One region of the Microbacterium paludicola genome, then DNA from elsewhere that is predicted to be linked to it. Evidence: riboswitches for the same ligand, from Rfam matches in the RefSeq annotation. Region 1 holds a riboswitch; the other holds the start of a gene.
What was found. Region 1 has a riboswitch for thiamine pyrophosphate ahead of ABD161_RS01475 (ECF transporter S component). Riboswitches for the same ligand answer to the same signal wherever they lie in the genome.

Region 1 (7,210 bases):
CATCGCGCGTGCGGGCGCTGGCGGGCGGCGCCGAGCTCGCGCCCGTCTGGCGCAACCAGCTGGGCGGGGTGACCTGGCGGGCCGGCGGCACGTACATCAAGCACGGGCCGCGGCACGGCGAGGCGTCGATGGCTGAGGAGGCCGAGCGGCTTCGCTGGGCGGCGCCGTTCACGCCGGTGCCGCGCGTGCTCGCGCACGGCGAGACCGAGGCCGAGGAGTGGCTCGTCACCGAGGCTCTCGCAGGCGCGTCGGCCGTTGCCCCGCGCTGGGTAGCCCGGCCCGAGGTGGCCGTGCGGGCGATCGCCAAGGGGCTGCGCGCGCTGCACGACGCGCTGCCCGTCGACGACTGCCCGTTCGACTGGTCGGTGCCCCTGCGGGCGTCCCGCGCCGCCGGGCGCGGGATCCTCCTGCCCGACGAGCTGCGCGATCCGCCGCCGACCGACCGGCTCGTGGTGTGCCACGGCGACGCGTGCGCGCCGAACACGCTGCTCGGCGAGGACGGCCGCTGGACCGCCCACGTCGACTTCGGCTCGCTCGGCGTCGCCGACCGATGGGCGGACATCGCGGTCGCGACGATGAGCCTCGAATGGAACTACGGCCCCGGGTGGGACGACCTGTTCCTCGAGGCGTACGGCATCGATCCGGATCCGCTCCGCACGACGTACTACCGCGCCCTCTGGAACGCGACCTGATCCGGGGGCAGGATCAAGGCATGTCGCGAGTTGTGCACGTGGTGCGGGCGGCGCTGGCGCCCCTCACCCGCACGCGCCTGTTCCGCCGGGCCGGGCCCATCCTGCTTCCCGTCGCCGAGCGGGTCGTGCGCGCTCTCACCGGCGGACGCGCACAGGTCTCGGGCCTGCTCGTCCCCTCGCTCACGCTCCACTCGGTCGGCGCCCGCACGGGCGAGCTCCGCGCGAGCGAACTGATGTACACGCCCGACGGCAGCGGATGCGCCATCGTCGCCGGCACGAACTTCGCGCGCGGGCGCCACCCCGCCTGGACCCACAACCTCATCGCGCACCCGGAGGCACAGATCACCGTCCGCGGGCGCCGCTACGCCGTCGTCGCCGAGCGGATCGACACGGATCCGGGCGCCCGCGAGGCCGCGTGGAAGCGGATCGAGCGCCAGTGGCCCGGCTACCGCACCTACGAGCGCGACTCGGGCAGGCAGGTGCGGCTGTTCCGCCTGCGGCTTGTGCGGGAGTTGGGCTGAGCCTGCAGGGCCGTGAGTGCCATCCGCTCGGGTGCGGGGGATCTCGCCCGTCAGCGGGGGCCCGGCTCGCTCGTTCCTCGCTCACCCCCTCCCGACGACCGAGACCCCCTCCGCCTCGCTGAGTCGCCTCGCTGACTCCGCGTCCCCTCGCTCGTTGAGCGACGAGCGCAGCGAGGAGTCGAAACGCCCCGGAGTCACCCCGGGGGTCGCGGCATCCGCTCGGCTGCTGCCGTCGTGGGTGGCATCCGCTCAGCTGCGGGGGATCTCGTTCGCCAGCGGGGGCCCGGATCGCTCGTTCCTCGCTCACCCCCTCCCGACGACCGAGACCCCCTCCGCCTCGCTGAGTCGCCTCGCTGACGCCGCGTCCCCTCGCTCGTTGAGCGACGAGCGCAGCGAGGAGTCGAAACGCACCGGACGCGCCCCCAGGGGTCGCGGCATCCGCTCGGCTGCTGCCGCCGTGGGCGGCATCCGCTCAGCTGCGGGGGTTCTCGTCCGTCAGCGGGGGCCCGGCTCGCTCGTTCCTCGCTCACCCCCTCCCGACGACCGAGACCCCCTCCGCCTCGCTGACTCCGTGCCGGTGGTTCCGGGCGCTTCGCTCGCTCAACGAACAAGCGATGGGCTAGAGGCCGAGGATCCAGGTCCAGGTGCCGGCCCACATCGAGGTGGCGATCGCGGCGCCCGCGATCACGACGGCGATCACGACGAGGACCGCATCCGCCGGACTGAGTCGGGACTGGCGCGCCCAGGTGCGCTGGCCCGGGGCGCCGAAGCCGCGGGCCTCCATCGCCGTGGCGAGCTTGGTGCCGCGCCGGATGGCGAGCACGAACAGCGCGAAGGTCTGCCCCGCGAGGCGGCGCAGCCGCCCGGTGTCGGCGACGCCGCGCGCCCGGCGGGCGTGACCGAGCTCGCGCCAGTCGTCGATCAGCAGCCCGACGAGCCGCAGCCCCGCGAGCGCCCCCAGCACGAACCGCGAGGGAAGGCGGGCGAGCTGCGCGAGCGCATCCGCGAGATCCGTCGGATCCGTCGTCGCGAACAGCACAACGCTCGGCAGCGCGATCGCCATCACGCGCAGCAGGATGGCGAGGGCGAGCGCGATCGACCCGTCGCTGATCCGCAGCAGACCCCACTCGACATGCATCTGCCCGTCGGGGCGACCGTAGAGCACGGTCGCGGCCGCCGCGATCGCCGCCGCGAGCAGGATCGGCCACATCCGCGGCCACAGCTGCCGCCACGGCAGGCGCGCGAACGGCAGCAGGATCGCGGTCAGCGCGAGGGAGACACCCGCCGAGACCCAGTCGATGGACAGGATGAGCGCGACGCCGAGCACGAGCGTGGCGGCGAGCTTCGCCAGCGCGTTCACGCGCGCGAGCGGACTGTGCCGGGCGTCGATGGCGACCAGGCTCACGACACCGCCCCGCTCTGCGCGGGTGCCGCGAGCGACAGGATGTCGTCCGCCAGCGCATCGACGAGGGGACGGTCATGCGTCACGCACACCACCGCGGCCCCGCTCGCGCGGACGTCGTCCAGCAGCGACGCGAGCTCGCGCCAGGTGCGCGCGTCCTGCCCGTAGGTCGGCTCGTCGAGCACCAGCATCCGCGGCCGGGTCGCCAGCATCGCGGCGACCGTGAGCCGACGCTTCTCGCCGCCCGAGAGCGTGAACGGGTTCACCGCGGCGAGCCGCGCGAGCCCGAGGCGCTCGAGCAGCGGCTCGATGCGCGCGGCGACGGCAGCGTCGTCCAGGCCCAGCGCGCGCGGGCCGACGGCGAGCTCGTCGCGGACGGTCGCGGTGAGCAGCTGATGCTCGGGCGACTGGAACACCATCCCGATCCGCGTCAGCAGGTCGCGCGACGACCAGGCGTGCGGCGAGTCGCCCGCCGACGGCTGCCGCCCGCGTCGTCGGCGGGCCCCGGGATCCCCGGATCCCGCCAGCGCGGCGGTGGCCGCGACCTCGCCCGCCGCCGGCTCGAGCAGGCCCGCAAGCGTGAGCGCGAGCGTCGACTTTCCGGCGCCGTTGGGCCCGGTGATCGCGAGCAGTCTGCCGCTGCGGACGGTGGCGCCGACGCCGGACGCGGCGACGACGGCCTCGCGCGCACCGAACGGGCGGCGGCCTACGGCGAGGTCGTCGAGGGTCAGCAGGTCCTCCGCCTCGCCGGCCACCGGGGTGCGCGGAACGCGCGGCGTGACGCCCGGAACCCACACCCCCGCCTCTGTGAGGGATGCGGCGTGCCCGCGGAAGACGTCGTCCGGCCGCCCGTCGGCGACGACCTCGCCGCCCGCGCCGAGCACGATGGCTCGGTCGACGTGCGGCGCCCAGGCGTCGACGCGGTGCTCCACCACCACAAGCGTCGCGCCCGTGGCCGCGACCGAGCGCACGACCGCGTCGCGCACCTCGGTCACGCCATCCGGATCAAGATTCGCGGTCGGCTCGTCGAGAAGCAGCAGCCCGGGCCGCATCGCGAGGGCCCCGGCGAGCGCGAGGCGCTGCTTCTGGCCGCCGGAGAGCGCGGTCGTCGACCGGTCGAGCGCCACGTAGAGCCCGACAGCCTCGAGCGCGGCCGGAACCCGCCGCCAGATCTCGTCGCGCGGGACGCCGAGGTTCTCGCACCCGAAGGCGACGTCGTCGCCGACGCGCGCGAGCACAACCTGGGCGTCGGGATCCTGCAGCACAAGCCCTGCCCGCCCGCGGGCCTCCGCCGCAGCGAGGCCGTCGATCGTCAGCGCGCCGGTGCTCTCGCCGTCCTCCTCGTCGCCGAGCACGCCGGCGAGGCCGCGGAGCAGCGTGGACTTCCCGGATCCGCTCGCCCCGAGCAGAAGGACGCGCTCCCCCGGCTCGATCCGCAGATCCACCCCGCGCAGCGCCCAGCGCGAGCGCCCCGCGTGCCGCCACCCCCAGCCGCGCGCCTCCACGCGGGCGGGGGTGACGTCACGTGCGGTCACGCGGCGTCGGATCCGACAGCGCGGGCTTCCCGCCCCGCCGCGAAGCGATCGAGCGCGCCGGTCGCGGCGAGGGCCCGGACGATCACCCACGACAGCAGACCGGCGATGACGACGCCCGACACGATCGCGGACACGAAGTAGACCGCGCGCGCCTCGAACGCCAGCGCGGCGACCGAGGAGAAGTTCGTGTCGAGCACGGCGACCGCGACGCCGGCGAGCGCACCCGAGGTGAGCGCACCCAGCAGGCGCCAGTTGGCGTAGAGCAGCAGCGCGAAGCCGAGCTCGGCCGCGACACCCTGGACGAGGCCCCAGACGAAGGTCAGGAAGGCCCACTGGGTGCCGAGAGCCATCGACACCACGGCCGCGACGACCTCGGTGAAGAGGGCGGCGCCGGGCTTGCGGATGACCAGCCCGCCGAGCACGCCGGCGAAGAGCCAGCCGCCGGCGAGGAGGCCCGAGAGCCCCGGGGTGAAGGCGAGCAGGCTGTCGAGGCCCGGCCAGGCGAGGCCCCACAGCCAGAAGACGACACCGGCGGCGACGCCGATGACGCTGGCGACGACGATGTCGACGACGCGCCAGGTGCGGCGGCCCGACGGCTTTGTGGTGTCCTTGGTGATGGACGCAGACGTGGACGTGTTCATCTCTCTCCTCCCTGCGCCGGCATGATCCGGGTCAGGTTCGACGGTCGAAGCGCGGTTCGCTTCCTCTCAGCCCGGCTCGCCGGACTCCCGTGGTGTTGGTGGAGATTCTATGACCAGCGCGGCGCGCTCGCTGACCAGCGGATCTCCGGCAACTCCCGGGCATCCGCAGGTACCGTAATCGGGTGGCCCCCGACGAACTCCCCCCGCGCGGCGCGCTCGATGCGAGCGCCGCAGGCGACGCGGCGCCCACGCGCGCCGCGGAGACCGCCGACGATGCGACCGCGCGCCGCGAGCCGGCAGCACCGGATGACGCCCTCGGCGCGACCCAGGCGCTCGATGTCGCCGGGCTGATCGAGCTCGAGAAGCGCGCGATCCGGCGGGCGGTGTCGGCCGACGAGCTCGACCCGCAGCCCCAGCCCATGCCCGGCGGACGTCGCGCGCGCCGCGAGACGGCGATCGTGATCGAGGCGCTCGGCCTCGAGAACCCGGCCCCGAAGGCATCCGGATCCCCCGCGCCACGGCCCGAGCCGGTCGCGCTGACGACCGCCGCGCTCGCGTGGGTCGATCCGGCCGCGATCGCGGCGCGCCCCGCGCCGGCGGCCCTCAGCACCTCGCCGCACGTTCCCGCCACCGCCGACCTGCTGCCGCCCGTGCGCGACGGCCGCCGCGCATCGGTGGCCGCGCCGCTGCTGACGGCGGGCGCGCTGGCGATCGCCTACGTCGCCGGCTGCGCGCTGTGGCCGCTCGGCGCGGTGGAGCCCACCGTGGCCGAGGCGACCGTGCAGCCCGCCGCGGGCAAGCCGCTGGGCGTGACGTGGCCCGTCGACGGCTCGGCCGCCCTCGGCGCCGAAGGCCTCGGCACCGTCGCCGCCTCGGGTGAGGCGGCAGCTCCCATGGCGAGCATCACGAAGCTCGTCACCGCGATGATGATCCTCGAGAAGGCGCCGCTCGGCGTCGGCGAGGACGGCCCGTCCTACTCGTTCACGGCCGAGGACAGCCAGCTCTACTGGCAGTACCGGTACCAGAACGAGTCAGCGCTGGATGTGCCGATCGACGGCACGCTCACCGAGCGCCAGCTGCTCGAGGGCATCCTTGTCGGCTCCGCCAACAACTACGTCGACCGGCTCACGACCGAGCTGTGGGGCTCGAAGGACGCGTTCGTGCTGGCCGTGCCGGAGTGGCTCGAGGCGCACGGGCTCTCCGGGATCACGATGGTGGATCCGAGCGGCATCGACCCCGAGAACACCGCCACCCCCGCGGCGCTGATCAAGCTCGCGAGCGCGGCGATGGCCGATCCGATCATCGCCGACATCGTCGCCATGCCCGAGATCGATCTCCCCGGCGCGGGCAAGGTCGAGAACACGAACCCCCTGCTCGGCGAGCCGGGCGTCGCCGGCATCAAGACCGGCACGCTTCTGGACGGCTGGCAGGAGCAGTGGAACCTGCTCACCGCGAAGGACATCACCCTCGGCCAGACCACGGTGCGCGTCTACGCGGCCGTGCTCGGGCAGCCGGATGAGGAGGGCCGCGAGGTCGTGAGCCGCACGCTGCTGGATCAGGCGGAGCAGTCGCTGCAGACGAGCCCGTCGGTCACGGCCGGCACCACGATCGCGACCGTCACGACCGAGTGGGGCGAGAGCGCCGAGGTCGTCACGACCCGGGACGCCTCGGTCATCCTGTGGGACGGCGGTCTTCCCGCGATCGAGTCGGAGTACGACATCGAGGTCGGCCTCGCCGACGGTGCCAACGTGGGCGAGTTCACCGCCACGGGCCCGTTCGACTCGACGAGCATCCCGCTCGCGCTCGAGGGCGACATCGCCGGCCCCGACCTGATCTGGCGCCTCACCCACCCTCTGGAGCTGTTCGGGCTCCAGTAGGACCGGAACGACGAAGGGGCGACTCCATCCGGAGTCGCCCCCTCGCTGTGCGGCGTCAGGCCGTGTCGGGACCGACGGAAGCCGCGTCGGCGGGCGCACCGGCGGCGGCCGGGACGTCGACCGCGCCCGTCGCCGTGGAGACCTCCTGCGCCTCGACGGCGTCGAGGTCGACCGCGGCGTGCTCGAACTGCGACTGGTACAGGCGCCAGTAGGCGCCCTCGCGGCCGATCAGCTCGTCGTGCGTTCCCTGCTCGACGATGTCGCCGTGCTCCATCACCAGGATGAGGTCGGCGTCGCGGATCGTCGACAGACGGTGCGCGATCACAAACGAGGTGCGCCCCTGACGCAGCGCCGCCATCGCGTGCTGCAGCAGCTGCTCGGTGCGGGTGTCGACCGAGCTCGTCGCCTCGTCCAGGATGAGCACGCTCGGCCGGGAGACGAACGCGCGCGCGATCGTGATCAGCTGGCGCTCGCCCGCCGACACGTTCGCCGCGTCCTCCTCGAGCACCGTGTCGTAGCCCTCCGGCAGGGTGTGGACGAAG
Region 2 (7,210 bases), on a different contig from region 1:
GCGCCGCGTCCTGCACCCACGCGATCGCCCGAAGGGTGGCCTCGGCGAACGCGGGCGCGCCGTACATCCCCAACCAGTCGGCGTAGGGGTGGTCCGGATGGTGCGCCGCCGCGAGCCGCTCGCCGACGTCCTGGTAGAGCCAGTAGCAGGGAAGCACGGCCGCGATCAGCACGGCGTGGTCGCCGGAGTCGGCGGCCGCTCGCAGGTGCGCGAGGTAGGCCTCGGTCTCCTCCGAGGACTCGGCCGGGGCATCCGCGTCGTGGGAGGTGTGGAGGGTCAGCTCCGACTCGAGGCAGGCGCGGGCCGCGTCGCGCCAGAACGTCCGCTCGTCCTCGGTCGGCGCGGTCTCGCCCGCACGGCTCAGCACCTCGGCGTACTCCCTCAGGTAGATCGCGTCCTGCGTCAGGTAGTGGGTGAACGCGTCGCGCGGCAGAGTGCCGTCGGCGAGCTGCCGCACGAACCACACGTCGTCGATGCGGCCGCGCAGGTCGGCGCACTCCCGCCACCAGGTGTCGAGCTCGGCCGCGGCGCGCGGCAGCGGATCGGCCCGCCACAGCGCGTGCGCGTGGTGCAGGGGCCCGTGCCCACCCGGGCGGCCGACGTCGAGGTCGCCCGCCGCCGCGATCGCCCCGCGCAGCCAGCCGCGGGCTGCCGCCACCGCGGCGACCCAGTCGCGCTCCCGCGCGTACAGCGTCGCGACGGCGGACGAGAACGAGCAGCCGGTGCCATGGGTGCTCGTCGTGGCGATCCGCCGCCCCGCGAACTCGGCGAGCGTCCCCTCCGGTCCGACGAGCGCGTCCGGGGTCTCGTCGCCCGGCAGGTGCCCGCCCTTCACGAGGACGCGCAGTCCGTTGCGCCGCGCGAGGCGCGCCGCCTGCGCGAGCGCGTCGGGCCAGGTCGCCGCCGCCGGCTCGCCCACCAGCACGGCGAGCTCCGGCAGGTTCGGGGTGACGACGTCGGCGCGGTCGAGCAGTCCCCTGAGCGCGGCTTCGGCGGACGCATCGATCAGGCGGTCGCCGGACGTGGCGACCATCACGGGATCCAGCACCACCGCCGGCCTCGCCGGCAGCCCGTCGATCCATACGGCGACGGCCTCGATGACCTCGGCCGAGGCCAGCATCCCGATCTTGACGGCGTCGATGCGCACGTCGGCCGCGAGGGTGTCGAGCTGCGCGCGCAGGAACGTCCCCGGCGGCACGTGCACGGCAGTGACGCCCTGCGTGCTCTGCGCGGTGAGCGCCGTGATGGCGGCCATCCCGTAGCCCCCGCACGCGACGATCGACTTCAGGTCGGCCTGGATGCCGGCCCCGCCCGACGGATCGGACCCCGCGATGGTGAGGATGTTCGGGATCATGCGGCGACCTCCGCCCACTCGGCGCGCAGCGCGGCGGCCGCGGCGCGCGGGTGGGGCGCCGCGCAGATCGCGCGCACCACGGCGAGCCCGGCGGCCCCCGCACGCCGCGCGGCGACCGCGTCGCCGGGACCGACGCCCCCGATGGCGACACAGGGAAGCCCGGCCGCCAGCGCCGCGAAGGCGGCGAACCCGTCCCAGCCGAGCGGCTCCGGGTGGTCCTTCTTGGTGGGCGTCGCGCGGACCGCGCCGACGCCGAGGTAGTCGACGGTTCCGGCGGGCAGCCGCCGCAGCGCCTCGAGCTCGGCCGGCAGGCTCGCGCTCAGGCCGATGACCGCGTCCTCGCCGAGCATGTCCCGCGCGCGATCCACCGGCAGGTCGCTCTGGCCGAGGTGGACGCCGTCGACCACGAAGCCCGCGTCCCGCGCGGCGAGCGCCACGTCGAGGCGGTCGTTGACGAGCAGCGTCGCGCGTCCGGCGATCCGCTCGGCGCACCGCTCCACCACGCGCAGCAGCTCGGCCGCGCCGAGCTCCTTTCCGCGCACCTGCACCACCCCGACGCCCGCCGAGACGGCGGCGTCGACGACGTCGGCGACGGGCCGGCCGGTGATGCTGGCGACGTCGGCGACGAGGTAGGTGGACAGGTCGAGGGCGGCCCTCATCGGGCCGCGGCGGCGGCGCCGCCGATCGGCTCGATGCGCAGCTCGCGCGCGCTGAGCGCCGCCGGCTCGACCGCGGCGAGCGCGTCGAGGAACGCGACGGCGAAGCCGCCGGGTCCTCCCCACTCGGCCGCGGCGGTCTCGGAGGCTGCCGCGTGAAGCGCGTGCGCGGCGACCGCGCCGTGGAGGGCGGGCAGCCCCTCGGCGAGGGCAGCCGCGACGCACGCCGCGACCGAGGCGCCCAGCGAGCAGCCGCCACCGGTCACGCGCGTCAGCAGCGCGCTGCCGCCGGGCACGCGGACGGTCCGCTCACCGTCGGTGATCAGATCCACCGGGCCGGAGACCGCCACCACCGCGCCGGTCTCGCCGGCGAGCCGCACGGCGACATCCCGGGTGTGCTCGACGTCATCCGCCGCGTCGACGCCGCGCCCGCCGGCTCCCTCTCCCGCGAGCGCGAGGATCTCGGAGGCGTTCCCGCGGATCACCGCGGGCCGGTGCGCCAGCAGCTCGCGCGCGAACCTGGTGCGGAGCGTGAGAGCCCCGACGCCGACGGGGTCGAGCACCCACGGTGTCCCGGCGTCGCGGGCGGCCTCGACGGCCTCGCTCATCGCCTGGCGCTGCTCGCTCGTCGGCGTGCCGAGGTTGACGAGCAGGGCCGACGCGAAGCGCGCGCATTCGCCCGCCTCGCCCGGCACGTCCGCCATGACCGGCGAGGCTCCGGCGGCGAGCAGCACGTTGGCCGTGAAGTTCACCACCACCGAGTTCGTGATGCACTGCACGAGCGGAACGGCCTCGCGCAGCCGGGCGAGGATCTCCCCCGCGTCGATGTGGGCCTCGTGATCGAGTCCCTGGTCCTCCAGTAAACGCGCGCGATTCATCGGCGACATCCCTCCGCTCGTGCTAACGAGATCAGGTGAATACGGGTGTGATCTCAGTCCCGGTATCGGGACACCCCGTGTCACTGCCGCCGAGCCTAGCGTCTCGGAGGGGGATGCAGCCCGCGGCGGGGCGGCTCAGTCGAGCCGGTGCAGGGCGCTCTGCGCGAGGCGCCCGAGCAGCTCGGTGAGCTTCTCGACGTCCGCCTCGTCCCACTCGCCGAACACCGCACGGTACTGGGCGCGCGACGCCCTGCGCATCGCCTGGTGCCGCGCGATCGCTTCGGGAGTGGGAGTCACCTCGAACACGCGCGCGTCGGCATCCGAGCGGCGGACGCTGACCAGGCCCCACTCCTTCAGATCGCGCAGCTGCCGCGAGACGACCGACTTGTCCATCTGCGTCTCGGCGACGATGTCCGACACCGTCACGGCGGGCCCGTCGGGGCGCTGCGCACCGGTCAGCACGACCCGCAGCACGCCCCACCCGGCGGGCCGGAGGTCGGGGTGGATGGCCGCCGCGATGGCGACCATCCGCGCCTTGACAATCGGCCCGATCGTCGCGAACGCGGCCTCGAGGCCGTCGATCGCGGAGGACTCGGTCATCTCACTCACCGTACCGGGATCCGCGCCGGCGGCCATCCGTCTCGGGAAGGGTGATCTGCCCCGTCTCGACGAGCTCGCGGAAGCCGGCACCGCCCTTCTCGGCGGGCTCCAGCGCCGACAGCTCGGCGCCGAGCTCCTCCTCGATCTGCTGCGCCGCGGTCTTGCGCGACAGCGGCTTGTTCGGCAGGAAGATCGCGCAGATCAGGGAGACGATCGCGAGCGGCACGACGAGCAGGAACAGGAAGGCGATCGAGTCGCCGTAGCTGCTCTCGACGACCATCCGGACGGGCTCGCAGAGCTGATCGATCGCCGGCACCGCGCCGCTACCGAGCCGCTCGACGCTGTCGGCGCAGTCGGGGTTCTCGACGAGCACGGTGGGCAGGTTGAGCGCCGGGTCGAGCTTCGCCATGAGCTCGCTCAGCCCGGCCTTGATCTTGTCTCCCACCTGGGTGCCGAGCACGGATCCGAGGACGGAGACCCCCACGGTGCCGCCGAGGCTGCGGAAGAACGTCACCGCGCCGCTTCCCGCTCCCAGCTGCGTCGCCGGCAGCGAGTTCTGCGTGACGAGCACGAGGTTCTGCATAAGCACGCCCGAGCCGAGACCGAGCAGCAGCATGTTCAGCCAGACGAACCAGATCGACGTGTCGTAGTGGATCGTCGACATCAGCGCGAGACCGGCGGTGAGCGCGACGGCGCCGCCGATCACGTACGGCTTCCACATGCCGGTGCGGGAGATCAGCTGGCCGACGACGATGGAACCGACCATCGATCCGATCACCATCGGGATCGTCGCGAGGCCCGAGTCGGTCGGCGTCAGACCGCGCGCGAACTGCAGGTACTGGCTCAGGAACACCGTCGTGCCGAACATCGTCACGCCGACCGCGATCGATGCGACCGAGGCGAGCGCGAAGGTCCGCTGGGCGAACAGGCGCACCGGGATGATGGGCTCCTCGACGAGGAACTCGTTGACGACCGCGCCGATCGTGAGTAGCGCGCCGAGGGCGACGAGCACGATGCTCTGGGTCGAGTCCCATGCGAACCCGCCCGCCTCGGGGGTCTTGCCGCCCAGGCTGATCCAGACGAGCAGGATGCTGATGCCGGAGACGATCAGGCCCGCGCCGAGGTAGTCGATCTTCATCTTGCGGCGGATGTTCGACACGTGAAGGGTCGACTGGATCATGACGAACGCGATGACCGCGATCGGCACGCACACGAAGAAGCACCACTCCCAGCCCCAGCTGTCGGCGATCACGCCGCCGAGGAGGGGGCCGCCGATCTGGCCGACGGCCATGACGGCGCCCATGATGCCCATGTACTTGCCGCGCTCGCGCGGGCTGATGATGTCGGCGATCACGACCTGGCCGAGGGCCATCAGGCCGCCGGTGCCGATCGCCTGGACGAAGCGCCAGCCGATGAGCCACTGCGCGGCGCCCTCGTGCGAGGGGCCGCCGATCTGGCTCGCGAAGCCCGCCGCGACGGTCGCGAGTGTGAAGACCACCAGCGCGAGCTGCAGCAGCATCTTGCGGTTGAAGATGTCGGCGAGCTTTCCCCAGATCGGCGTCGTCACGGTCATCGACAGGAACGCGGCGACGAGCACCCAGGTGTACTCGGTGTTCGTGCCGCCGAGGTCGGACATGATCCGCGGCATGGGCGTCGCGACGACCGTCGAGGACACGAGCACGACGAACATCGCCGCCATCAGGCCGGAGATCGCCTGGAGCACCTGCGCCGGGCGCATCGCGGGGGTCGAGGTCGTTTCTGGGCGCCCGGTATCAGTTGACATGCGTCAACTACATCGCAGATGGTTGACATCAGTCAAGTTGTTTCGGATGCGGGTGCCCGGGCAGCCGGCGCCGACCGAAGTAGTCTCGGGGACGTGAGCGAGACGATGGGACCTGCGGGGGACGAGATCCGCGTCGCGGTGTCGACCGTGATCTTCTCGCTGCGACAGGATCCGGATTCGGATCGGCTGATGATCCCGCTCGTGAGGCGCACCCGCGAGCCGTACGAGGGGATGTGGGCCCTGCCCGGCGGGTGGCTCGACGTCGCGGAGGGAGTGCACGAGGCCGCCGCGCGCACGCTCGCGGAGACCACCGCACTGACCCCGAGCTACCTCGAGCAGCTGTACACGTTCGGCGAGGTCGACCGCTCCCCCACGCGCGTCGTGTCGGTCGTGTACTGGGCGCTGCTGCGCTCCGACCTCGTGGACGCGCAGCGATCCGTCGCCGGCGCCCCCGAGAACGTCGAGTGGTTCGACGTCGACGCGCTTCCGACGCTCGCGTTCGATCACAACCACATCGCCGAGTACGCGCTGTGGCGCCTGCGCAACAAGGTGGGCTACAGCCGCATCGCCGCCGGCCTGCTGCCCGACGAGTTCACCCTCAGCGAGCTGCGGGAGGTGTACGAGTCGGTGCTCGGCCGACGCCTCGATCCCTCCAACTTCCGCCGGCTGCTCGAGGGGTCGGAGGCACTCGTCCCGACCGAGTCGTTCCGCACGGGCAAGCACCGCCCCGCCCGGCTCTACCGCTACAACGCCGAGGCGGACGAGGCCCTCTAGCCCCGGCTCACGCCCGCGATCGCGAGTCCCGGCGCGAAGCGTCGGGCGAACGATCGCGCACGCAGCGACTGCCGCCGGCGCCCGGCCCCTGTGCGAACGAAGTGAGCGTGGAGCGCAGCGACTGCCAGCCATCTCGACAACGCGACGCCCGGCGTGGGATGGAGCGCAGCGACAGCCCGCGATCGCGAGTCCCGGCGCGAAGCGTCGGGCGAACGATCGCGCACGCACGCTGCACTACCCCGCGAAGCGGACGGAAATCAACTGGAAGTTCTGGTCAGAGTGACTTAATGTAGGTCCGACAGTAAGTGTCGAACCGACCAGAAGGCGACGGTGCGCTCGTGACCGCTTCTCCCGTGCAGCTGCTCCCCCGTCCCGTCGACCCGTCGGTCGACCACGGGATCCAGGCGATCGTGGCGGGCGCGGCGTCCGGCAGCACCTGCTCCACCGACCTCGCGGCGTCGCCCTGGACGTTCGACGCGACCCCCGGCTACGGCCCCGGCGCCTCGATGGGCGACGTGCTGCCGACCGGATCCCCCGTGCAGGGCGCCCTTCCCGCGGCGTATCGCGAGGCGCCCGAGGAGGAGCTTCACGAGCGGATCCGCGCCGCGAAGGCGGCGCTCGGCGACCGCGTCGTCATCCTCGGGCACTTCTACCAGCGCGACGAGGTCGTCCGGCACGCAGATTACGTGGGCGACTCCTTCCGGCTCGCCAAGGCCGCGCAGGCACACCCCGCCGCCGAGGCGATCGTGTTCTGCGGCGTGCACTTCATGGCCGAGACCGCCGACCTGCTGTCGCGGCCCGAGCAGGCGGTCATCCTGCCGAACCTCGCCGCCGGATGCTCGATGGCCGACATGGCCGACATCGACCAGGTCGAGGAGTGCTGGGAGCAGCTGGAGGACGTCTACGGCCCCCTCGACGAGCAGGATGCAGACGGCCTGGTGCCGGTGATCCCCGTGACGTACATGAACTCGTCCGCCGCGATCAAGGGCTTCGTCGGGCGGCACGGCGGCATCGTGTGCACCTCGTCGAACGCGCGCACGGTGCTCGAGTGGGCGTTCGCGCGCGGCCGCCGCGTGCTGTTCTTCCCCGACCAGCACCTCGGCCGCAACACCGCCAAGGCGATGGGCGTGCCGCTCGAGGCGATGCCGATGTGGAACCCGCACCG

Region 2: it holds a riboswitch for thiamine pyrophosphate, as region 1 does, so the genes downstream of both, thiM (hydroxyethylthiazole kinase) here and ABD161_RS01475 (ECF transporter S component) in region 1, are expected to answer to the same signal.

What each region holds. Positions count from the first base shown of each region.
Region 1 is NZ_BAAANG010000001.1:300,673-307,882, reverse strand. Features, by position in the region: gene ABD161_RS01495 (phosphotransferase) at 1-692, shown strand, start outside; gene ABD161_RS01490 (nitroreductase family deazaflavin-dependent oxidoreductase) at 713-1,213, shown strand; gene ABD161_RS01485 (energy-coupling factor transporter transmembrane component T family protein) at 1,833-2,618, opposite strand; gene ABD161_RS01480 (ABC transporter ATP-binding protein) at 2,615-4,150, opposite strand; gene ABD161_RS01475 (ECF transporter S component) at 4,147-4,791, opposite strand; TPP riboswitch at 4,783-4,892, opposite strand; gene ABD161_RS01470 (D-alanyl-D-alanine carboxypeptidase) at 4,974-6,668, shown strand; gene ABD161_RS01465 (ABC transporter ATP-binding protein) at 6,724-7,210, opposite strand, start outside.
Region 2 is NZ_BAAANG010000003.1:130,808-138,017, reverse strand. Features, by position in the region: gene thiD (bifunctional hydroxymethylpyrimidine kinase/phosphomethylpyrimidine kinase) at 1-1,354, opposite strand, end outside; gene thiE (thiamine phosphate synthase) at 1,351-2,013, opposite strand; gene thiM (hydroxyethylthiazole kinase) at 2,010-2,888, opposite strand; TPP riboswitch at 2,880-2,976, opposite strand; gene ABD161_RS03420 (MarR family winged helix-turn-helix transcriptional regulator) at 3,024-3,488, opposite strand; gene ABD161_RS03415 (MDR family MFS transporter) at 3,490-5,271, opposite strand; gene ABD161_RS03410 (NUDIX hydrolase) at 5,377-6,045, shown strand; gene nadA (quinolinate synthase NadA) at 6,384-7,210, shown strand, end outside.